Regions from separate parts of the Streptomyces sp. NEAU-sy36 genome, predicted to be linked through region 1. Evidence: riboswitches for the same ligand, from Rfam matches in the RefSeq annotation. Region 1 holds a riboswitch; the other holds the start of a gene.
What was found. A riboswitch is a leader RNA that binds a small molecule or an ion and turns the genes downstream of it on or off. The one in region 1 is predicted to bind cobalamin.

Region 1 (5,191 bases):
TACCACTTCGCGCTGCCGGACCGCTCCTCCGGCGCCCGGCAGGCCGCGTACTTCGTGGCGCACGGCGGGGACTGGCGGGCCGACGGCTGGACGCTGCCGCCCGCGCTGGACATCGAGTACAACCCGTACAGCGCGAGGCACAAGTGCTACGGGCTGAGCAAGAAGAAGATGACGAAGTGGATCTGGTCCTTCAGCGACGAGATCCGGCGCGAGACCGGCCGCAGGCCTGTGATCTACACCACCTCGCAGTGGTGGAAGCTCTGCACCGGCGACAGCCGCGCCTTCGCCGCCACCCACCCCCTGTGGATCGCCCGCCACGGCACCTCCGGGCCGGGCCGGCTGCCGGGCGGCTGGCGGTACTGGACCTTCTGGCAGTACGACACCGCCGGCCGGCTGCCGGGTGACCAGGATCTCTTCAACGGCACCGCCGGCCGGCTGCGGACCTTCGCGCTGGGCTGGTAACCCAAGGGACGCCTGGGCGCGCCCGGGACGGGCGGCGAAAGCGGAGGTCCACACCCCCCGTTACGGACACCCTCGTGCCCGCCCCAGTTCATCTTCCGTTCACCCAGGTTGCCTACGTTCATCCAGCCAACGACCTCGAACGATTGCCTGGGTAAATGGAAAGCTTCTCGCTGATCCTCGCGATTGTGGTGGTGACCGCACTCGCGTTTGATTTCACGAACGGTTTCCACGACACCGCGAACGCGATGGCCACCACCATCTCCACAGGCGCCATGAAGCCGAAGCTCGCGGTGGCCATGTCCGCCTCCCTCAACCTGGTGGGCGCCTTCCTCTCCGTGGAGGTCGCCAACACGATCTCCAAGGGTCTCGTCGACGAGAGCGGCATCCGTCCCGAGGTCATCTTCGCCGCCCTGGTCGGCGCGATCCTCTGGAATCTGGTGACCTGGCTGGTGGGCCTGCCCTCCAGTTCCTCCCACGCCCTGATGGGCGGTCTGATCGGCGCCGCCGTCGCCTCCGCCGGATTCGGCGCCGTGCACGGCGGCGTCCTGGTGACCAAGGTGCTGCTGCCCGCGGTCGCGGCACCGGTCGTCGCGGGCATCGCCTCGATGGTCGCCACCCGCTCCTCCTACGGCATCGGCGGCAAGACCGAGGGCGAGGCCACCCGCAAGGGCTACCGCACCGGCCAGGTCGCCTCCGCCGCCCTGGTCTCCCTCGCGCACGGCACCAACGACGCGCAGAAGACGATGGGCATCATCACCCTCGCGCTGATCGCGGGCGGCGCCATCTCCCCCGGCTCCAACCCTCCCACCTGGGTGATCCTCTCCGCGGGCCTGGCCATCGCGGCCGGCACCTACATCGGCGGCTGGCGCATCATCCGCACCATGGGCACCGGCCTGACCGACCTGGAGCCCCGTCAGGGCTTCGCCGCCCAGACCAGCGCCGCGACGGCCATCCTGGCCTCCTCCCACCTCGGCTTCTCCCTCTCCACCACCCACGTCGTCTCCGGCGCCGTGATGGGCGCGGGCCTGGGCCGCAAGGGCGGCGTGGTCCGCTGGTCCACCGCCACCCGCATGGCCGTCGCCTGGGTGCTCACCCTGCCGGCCGCCGCCCTGGTCGGCGCGGGCGCCGAGGCCGTCACCGAGCTGGGCGACTGGGGCACCGCCGTGGTCGCCGTCTTCCTGGTCGCCGCGAGCGCCTGGATCTACAAGCTGTCCCGCCGCGAGGTCATCGACCACACCAACGTGGTCGCCGACCCGCCGGCGGAGCCCTCCGGCGTGGTCACCGCCGCCATCGCCGCGGTGACCCCGCCCCCGGCGGGCACCGTCGCCGACGGCCTGACCGCCACCATCCCGGCCCCGGCCGCCGAACCGGCGGCCACCGCCCCGGCCGTGCCGCCGGCCGCCACCGTCTGATCCCCGCGCCCCCGTTCACCAAGGAAGCATCCCCATGAAGATCGACTGGGCGGCCATCGGCTCCGTCTTCGGCGTCAGCCTCGTGTTCACGGTGGGCCTGGTGGCCCTGTTCACCCTCGGGGTCAACGGCCTGGCCCGGCGCGAGAAGGCCGCCGCCCAGGGCGAGTCCGCGGCGCTCGCCGTCACCGGTGCCTACGTCTGCTTCGCGGCGTGCGCGGCGGCGGTGGCGTACGGCATCGTCCTGATCGTCTCCAAGTCCTGACCGCGCGGCCCCACTCGGCCGCACACCCCGAAGGCCCCCGCGCGCCCGTCGCGCGCCGGGGCCTTCGGCGTGCCCGTACCGTGGCGTGATGTGGGCATCCGCACACTCCCGCAGGTCAACGGCAAGTTGACGGCCGTTCCGGGCACGTGGTGGACTGCCCAGGCCATGTAGGGCGGCAGAAGAGGAAGCCGGTGCGAATCCGGCGCGGTCCCGCCACTGTCACCGGGGTGAACACCCCGGGAGCCAGGAACTCTCGCCGCCCGTTTTCTTCGTACCAGGGCGCGGACACCCTGAGTGAGGACCTGTATCGCCATGCTCGGCAGCCGAAGGACCAGTACCAGGACCACTGTCGCGGTGCCCACGGCCGGCTGAGCCGATGGGTGCCGATCGCAGGTATGCGTACGGCGCCGCCGCCGGGCTTCTCGGCGACCTGCTCCTCGGCGATCCCCGCCGCGGGCATCCGGTCGCCGCGTTCGGGCGTGCGGCCGCCGCGGTGGAGAGCGCGTTGTGGCACGACCACCGCGGCTGGGGCGCTCTGCACACCACCGTGTGCGCCGGTGGCGCCGTCGCGCTCGGGGCGCTGACCGCACGCGTCGTACGCCCCTCCCCCGCCGCCTCCGTCGCGCTGACCGCCACGGCCGCCTGGTCCGTGGTCGGCGGCACCTCGCTCGCCCGGGAGGCCCGGACCATCGGCCGCGCCCTGGCCGCCGGGGACGTCGAGGCGGCCCGCGCCCGGCTGCCCCATCTGTGCGGCCGGGACCCGCAGGCGCTGGACGCCGACGGCATCGCGCGGGCCGTGGTCGAGTCGGTCGCCGAGAACACCTCCGACGCGGTCGTGGGCGCCCTGGTGTGGGGCGCGGTCGCCGGGGTGCCGGGACTGCTCGGCTTCCGCGCGGTCAACACCCTGGACGCGATGGTGGGTCACAAGTCCCCGCGCCACCGCCGCTTCGGCTGGGCCGCCGCCCGCCTCGACGACGTGGCCGGCTGGCCGGGGGCCCGGCTGACCGCCGTGCTCGCCGCCGCGGCCGGAGGCGACCCGCGCGGCGCCGTACGCGCCTGGCGCGCGGACGCCCGCCGGCACCCGAGCCCGAACGCCGGTCCGGTGGAGGCCTCCTTCGCGGGCGCCCTCGGCGTCCGGCTGGGCGGCACCCTCTCCTACGGCGGCCGCGTGGAGCACCGCCCCGTCCTCAACGGCGCCACCGGACGGGCCGTCCGGGCCGGCGACATCGACCGGGCGGTACGGCTCTCCCGCCGCGTCGGTCTGCTCGCGCTCGGCACCACGGTCGCCGCGCGCCTCCTGGTCACCGGAGTCAAGGGTCTGAAGGGACACGGGAAATGAGCGGTGGTCTGCTCGTCGCCGGCACCACGTCGGACGCCGGCAAGAGCGTCGTGACGGCCGGGATCTGCCGCTGGCTGGCACGCCAGGGCGTGAAGGTCGCGCCGTTCAAGGCGCAGAACATGTCCCTGAACTCCTTCGTCACCCGCGAGGGCGCCGAGATCGGCCGCGCCCAGGCCATGCAGGCCCAGGCCTGCCGGATCGAGCCGACCGCGCTGATGAACCCCGTGCTGCTCAAGCCGGGCGGTGAGCAGAGCAGCCAGGTGGTGCTGCTGGGCAGGCCGGTGGGCGAGATGAGCGCGCGCGGCTACCACGGCGGGCGGCAGCGGCGGCTGCTGGGCACGGTGCTGGACTGCCTGGCCGAGCTGCGGCGCACGTACGACGCGGTGATCTGCGAGGGGGCGGGCAGCCCGGCCGAGATCAACCTGCGGCGCACCGACATCGTCAACATGGGGATCGCGCGCGGTGCCCGGCTGCCCGTGCTGGTCGTCGGGGACATCGACCGCGGGGGCGTCTTCGCCTCCTTCTTCGGCACCCTCGCCCTGCTCGCGCCCGAGGACCAGGAGCTGGTCGCCGGGTTCCTGGTGAACAAGTTCCGGGGCGACGTCTCGCTGCTGGAGCCCGGGCTGGACATGCTCCGGGACCTCACCGGGCGGCGGACGTACGGCGTGCTGCCGTTCCGGCACGGACTGGGGATCGACGAGGAGGACGGACTGCGGGTGTCCCTCCGGGGCGCCGTGCGGGAGTCGGCCGTCGCTCCCCCCGTCGGCGAGGACGTGCTGCGCGTCGCCGTGTGCGCGATCCCGCTGATGTCCAACTTCACCGACGTGGACGCGCTGGCCGCCGAACCGGGCGTCGTGGTGCGGTTCGTGGACCGGCCGGAGGAACTGGCCGACGCGGACCTCGTGATCGTGCCCGGCACCCGGGGAACGGTCCGGGCGCTGGAGTGGCTGCGCGCCCGGGGGCTCGCGGACGCCCTGGTCCGGCGGGTCGCGTCGCAGCGGCCCGTGCTCGGCATCTGCGGCGGCTTCCAGATCCTCGGCGAGCACATCGAGGACGAGGTCGAGTCGCGCGCCGGCGCGGTCCCCGGGCTCGGCCTGCTGCCCGTACGGGTGCGCTTCGCCCGTGAGAAGACCCTGGCCCGCCCCGCCGGCCGCGCCCTCGGCGAGCCGGTGGAGGGGTACGAGATCCACCACGGGGTGGCGTCCGTCGAGGGCGGCGAACCCTTCCTGGACGGCTGCCGGTCGGGCCAGACCTGGGGCACCCACTGGCACGGCTCGCTGGAGTCGGACCGCTTCCGCCGGGCCTTCCTGCGCGAGGTGGCCGCCGCCGCGGGGCGCCGCTTCGTCCCGGCGCCGGACACCTCCTTCGCCGCGCTGCGCGAGGAGCAGCTGGACCGGCTCGGCGATCTGATCGAACAGCACGCGGACACGGACGCGCTGTGGCGGCTCATCGAGTCCGGCGCGCCGCAAGGACTGCCCTTCATTCCACCGGGAGCGCCCGCATGAGCACTGTGTTGTTGTTGTCGACCGCCGACACGGATCTGCTGGCGGCCCGGGCCTCCGGCGCGGACTACCGCATCGGCAACCCCACCCGGGTCGACGTCGCCGGGGAACTGCCGCGGCTGCTGGACGGCGCCGACCTCGCCGTCGTGCGGCTCCTCGGCGGCAAGCGCGCCTGGGAGGAGGGGCTGGCCGCGCTGAAGGCGTCCGGTGTCCC
Region 2 (5,191 bases), 5.2 Mb from region 1:
TGGGTGCTGATCTCCACCGCGCTCACCATGATCGCGTACAAGCTGTGGCAGCACGACCAGCGCTCCCGCAAGGGCGCGCAGGGGGGTGCGGCACGGTGAAGGACGGCGTCAACGGCGTCGCGCTCGGCGTCTTCATCTTCTTCTTCCTGGCCGTCACGGTCATGGGCTTCCTCGCCGCACGCTGGCGGCGGGCCGAGAACGAGCACTCCCTGGACGAATGGGGCCTGGGCGGACGCTCGTTCGGCACCTGGATCACCTGGTTCCTGCTCGGCGGTGACCTGTACACGGCGTACACCTTCGTCGCCGTGCCCGCGGCGATCTACGCGGCGGGCGCGTCCGGCTTCTTCGCGGTGCCGTACACGATCCTGGTGTACCCGCTGATCTTCACCTTCCTGCCGCGCCTGTGGTCGGTCTCGCACCGCCACGGGTACGTCACCACCTCCGACTTCGTGCGCGGCCGGTTCGGTTCGAAGGGGCTGTCGCTCGCGGTGGCGCTGACCGGCATCCTCGCGACGATGCCGTACATCGCGCTGCAACTCGTCGGCATCCAGGCGGTGCTGGACGTGATGGGCGTGGGCGGCGGGGACAACACCAACGAGTTCGTGAAGGACCTGCCGCTGCTGATCGCGTTCGCGGTGCTGGCGGCGTACACGTACTCCTCGGGCCTGCGGGCGCCCGCGCTGATCGCCTTCGTCAAGGACGCGCTGATCTACATCGTGATCCTGGTGGCGATCATCTACATCCCGATCAAGCTGGGCGGGTTCGACGACATCTTCGCCAAGGCCGGCCACGCCTTCAGCCAGATCAGCCCGAAGACCGGCAAGCCGCGCGGGGCGCTCGCCCCTCCGGCGGCGGGCCAGTGGTCGTACGCCACCCTGGCGCTGGGCTCGGCGCTCGCGCTGTTCATGTACCCGCACTCGATCACCGCGACGCTCTCCTCCCGCAGCCGTGAGGTGATCCGGCGCAACACCACCATCCTGCCGCTGTACTCGCTGATGCTCGGCCTGCTGGCGCTGCTGGGCTTCATGGCGATCGCGGCCGGGGTCAAGGTGGACAACGGGCAGCTGGCGATCCCGCAGCTGTTCGAGAACATGTTCCCGGACTGGTTCACCGGCGTAGCCTTCGCGGCCATCGGCATCGGCGCGCTGGTCCCGGCGGCGATCATGTCCATCGCGGCGGCGAACCTCTTCACCCGCAACATCTACAAGGACTTCATCAAGCCGGACGCCACGCCGAAGCAGGAGGCCCAGGTCTCCAAGTTCGTGTCGCTGCTGGTGAAGGTGGGCGCGCTGGTCTTCGTGCTCGGCATGGACAAGACGGTCGCGATCAACTTCCAGCTGCTGGGCGGCATCTGGATCCTGCAGACCTTCCCGGCGCTGGTCGGCGGTCTGTTCACCCGCTGGTTCCACCGCTGGGCGCTGCTCGCCGGCTGGGCGGTCGGCATGGTCTACGGCACCCTCGCCGCGTACGGTGTCGCCTCGCCGACCCAGAAGCACTTCGGCGGCTCGGCCGACGAGATCCCGGGCATCGGCCAGATCGGCTACATCGGCATGACGGCGTTCGTGCTGAACGTCGTGGTCACCGTGGTCCTCACCGTCGTCCTCAAGGCCGTGAAGGCCCCCGAGGGCGTGGACGAGACGAGCCCCGCGGACTACACGGCCGACGCGGGTGACGCGGGGGTCGAGGTGGAACTGCCGCCGGCCACGGCGGGCACCACCCACTGACCGGATCCGGAGACGGGGAACCGCGCACGGGCCGCCGGAAAGCACATGCTCCGGCGGCCCGTTGTCGTGCACACTCGCCGGCATGGACCTCCGAATCCGCCCCGCGGACCCGGCCGAGTACGGCGAACTCGGCGAGCTCACGGCCGAGGCGTACCTCCTCGACGGCCTCCTCGACTTCGGCGAGAGCGACCCGTACCTGCCCGTGCTCAAGGACGTGGCCGCGCGAGCCGCCTCGGCCGAGGTGCTCGCAGCCGTGCTGGGGGACCGCGTCGTCGGCGGCGTGACCTTCGTCCCCTCGGGCGGCCCCGTCGCCGACATCGCGGGGCCCGGCGAGGCCGAGATCCGGGCGCTGGCGGTGCGGCGCGAGGCGCGCGGCAGGGGCGCCGGCGAAGCCCTCGTGCGCGCCTGTGTCGAGCGCGCCCGGGCCACCGCGGGGTGCTCGTCCGTCGTCCTCTCCAGCCAGCGCGCCATGCACAGCGCTCACCGGCTCTACGAACGCCTCGGGTTCGTGCGCACGCCCGAGCGGGACTGGAACCCCCTCCCGGAGCTGGACGACGTCACTCTCATCACCTACAAGTTGACGCTCTGACACCAGGGCGACACAACATCTGGGGGTGACACGGCGGCCCGGCACTAGATGTATGCTCATGCTCGCTGTCGCCGCAGGGGAATCCGGTGCGAATCCGGAACTGTCCCGCAACGGTGTACTTGTGCGTATCCGCGTACAGGAGTCAGTCCGAGGACCTGCCGACAGCGCACCCGGCCGTCCGGTCCGGGTGCCCTGAGACGTCCGGGCCTCGTGGAGTGGGCCGGTGGACGCGACGCCGTGTGCGCTCGTGGCTGCCCCCTGCCCTCCGCCAGGCCCCCGTGCCGAGCGAGGGAGAGCCCCCACGTGACCATCGCGCCAGCCGACCCGGCATCAGCCCCGGATCTGGAGAACGACGGTCCCGGTGCCGCGCTGCTGCGGACCCTGACCGAGCTGACCGCAGACCTCCCCGACGCCGACCCCGGCCGGGTCGCCGCCGCCGCGCTGCGCGGCCGGTCGGCCCACGCCGACGAGGCGGAGCTGCGCGAACTGGCGACCGAGGCCGCGGCCGGCCTGATCTCCGAGGACCCCGCGTACTCGCGGCTCGCCGCCCGGCTGCTGACCGTCTCCATCCGGGCCGAGGCCGCCTCGCAGGGCGTGACCTCGTTCACCGAGTCGGTCGCCGTCGGACACCGCGAAGGCCTCATCGCCGACCGGACCGCCGAGTTCGCGCGGGTCCACGCCGCCCGCCTCGACGCGCTGGTGGACACCGGCGCCGACGACCGCTTCGGCTACTTCGGCCTGCGCACCCTGCACAGCCGCTACCTGCTGCGCCACCCGATCACCCGCAAGGTCATCGAGACGCCCCAGCACTTCATGCTGCGGGTCGCCGCGGGTCTGGCCGAGGACGACTCCGTCCGCGCCCTGGACGAGGTCGCCGCGCTCTACGGGCTCATGAGCCGGCTCGACTACCTGCCCTCCTCCCCCACGCTGTTCAACTCCGGCACCCGGCACCCCCAGATGTCGTCCTGCTACCTCCTCGACTCCCCGCTGGACGAGCTGGACTCCATCTACGACCGCTACCACCAGGTCGCCCGGCTCTCCAAGCACGCCGGCGGCATCGGGCTGTCGTACTCCCGCATCCGGGCCCGCGGTTCGCTGATCCGGGGCACCAACGGGCACTCCAACGGCATCGTGCCGTTCCTGAAGACCCTGGACGCCTCGGTGGCCGCGGTGAACCAGGGGGGCCGGCGCAAGGGCGCGGCCGCGGTGTACCTGGAGACCTGGCACTCCGACATCGAGGAGTTCCTGGAGCTGCGGGACAACACCGGTGAGGACGCCCGCCGCACGCACAACCTGAACCTCGCGCACTGGGTGCCGGACGAGTTCATGCGCCGGGTCAACGCCGACGAGCAGTGGTCGCTGTTCTCCCCGGCGGACGTGCCTGAGCTGGTGGACCTGTGGGGCGCCGAGTTCGACGCCGCCTACCGCGAGGCGGAGCGCAAGGGGCTCGCGCGCAAGACCATGCCCGCCCGGGAGCTGTACGGCCGGATGATGCGCACCCTCGCGCAGACCGGCCAGGGCTGGATGACCTTCAAGGACGCCGCCAACCGCACCGCCAACCAGACCGCGGAGCCGGGCCAGGTCATCCACTCCTCCAACCTCTGCACGGAGATCCTGGAGGTCACCGACGACGGCGAGACGGCGGTCTGCAACCTGGGCTCCGTCAACCTGGGCGCGTTCGTCGACACGGCGACGGGGGACATCGACTGGGAGCGGCTCGACGGGACCGTCCGCACCGCCGTCACCTTCCTCGACCGCGTCGTGGACATCAACTTCTACCCGACCGAGCAGGCCGGCCGCTCCAACGCGAAGTGGCGTCCGGTGGGCCTGGGCGCGATGGGTCTCCAGGACGTCTTCTTCAAGCTGCGGCTGCCCTTCGACTCCCCGGAGGCGAAGGCGCTGTCCACCCGGATCGCCGAGCGGATCATGCTCGCGGCGTACGAGGCGTCCGCCGACCTCGCCGAGCGCAGCGGCCCGCTGCCCGCCTGGGAGCGGACCCGTACCGCGCGCGGGGTGCTGCACCCCGACCACTACGGTGTCCAGGAGACCTGGCCGGAGCGCTGGGCGGCGCTGCGCACCCGGATCGCGGCGGTCGGCCTGCGCAACTCGCTGCTGCTGGCGATCGCGCCGACGGCCACCATCGCCTCCATCGCGGGCGTGTACGAGTGCATCGAGCCGCAGGTGTCCAACCTGTTCAAGCGCGAGACGCTGTCCGGGGAGTTCCTCCAGGTCAACTCCTACCTGGTGCAGGACCTGAAGGACCTGGGCGTCTGGGACGCGCGCACCCGGGAGGCGCTGCGCGAGTCCAACGGCTCGGTGCAGGGCTTCGCGTGGATCCCCGAGGACGTGCGGGCGCTGTACCGCACGGCGTGGGAGATCCCGCAGCGCGGTCTGATCGACATGGCGGCGGCGCGCACCCCGTTCCTCGACCAGGCGCAGTCCCTGAACCTGTTCATGGAGACGCCGACCATCGGCAAGCTCTCCTCGATGTACGCGTACGCCTGGAAGTCCGGGCTGAAGACGACGTACTACCTGCGTTCGCGCCCGGCGACCCGGATCGCCCGCGCCGCCCGTGCGCAGCAGACCGTCCCCGTCCAGCAGGCCGCCGACCCCGAGGCCGTCGCCTGCTCCCTGGAAAACCCCGAGTCCTGCGAGGCCTGCCAGTGAAGACCGAACGAAACACCAACCTGCTCGACCCGGGCTTCGAACTGACCCTGCGCCCCATGCGCTACCCCGACTTCTACGAGCGCTACCGGGACGCCATCAAGAACACCTGGACCGTGGAGGAGGTCGACCTCCACTCGGACGTCGCCGACCTCGCCAAGCTCAGCCCGGCCGAGCAGCATCTGATCGGCCGCCTGGTCGCGTTCTTCGCGAC

Region 2: linked by a shared signal. The riboswitch ahead of HZZ00_RS30975 (ribonucleoside-diphosphate reductase subunit alpha) and the one ahead of HZZ00_RS08725 (cobalamin biosynthesis protein) in region 1 are both predicted to bind cobalamin.

What each region holds. Positions count from the first base shown of each region.
Region 1 is NZ_CP058977.1:1,920,514-1,925,704, reverse strand. Features, by position in the region: gene HZZ00_RS08740 (lysozyme) at 1-462, shown strand, start outside; gene HZZ00_RS08735 (inorganic phosphate transporter) at 618-1,874, shown strand; gene HZZ00_RS08730 (hypothetical protein) at 1,909-2,136, shown strand; cobalamin riboswitch at 2,270-2,412, shown strand; gene HZZ00_RS08725 (cobalamin biosynthesis protein) at 2,513-3,475, shown strand; gene HZZ00_RS08720 (cobyric acid synthase) at 3,472-4,980, shown strand; gene cobN (cobaltochelatase subunit CobN) at 4,977-5,191, shown strand, end outside.
Region 2 is NZ_CP058977.1:7,102,695-7,107,885, forward strand. Features, by position in the region: gene HZZ00_RS30960 (DUF3311 domain-containing protein) at 1-99, shown strand, start outside; gene mctP (monocarboxylate uptake permease MctP) at 96-1,724, shown strand; gene HZZ00_RS30970 (GNAT family N-acetyltransferase) at 1,807-2,313, shown strand; cobalamin riboswitch at 2,331-2,491, shown strand; gene HZZ00_RS30975 (ribonucleoside-diphosphate reductase subunit alpha) at 2,617-4,980, shown strand; gene HZZ00_RS30980 (ribonucleotide-diphosphate reductase subunit beta) at 5,037-5,191, shown strand, end outside.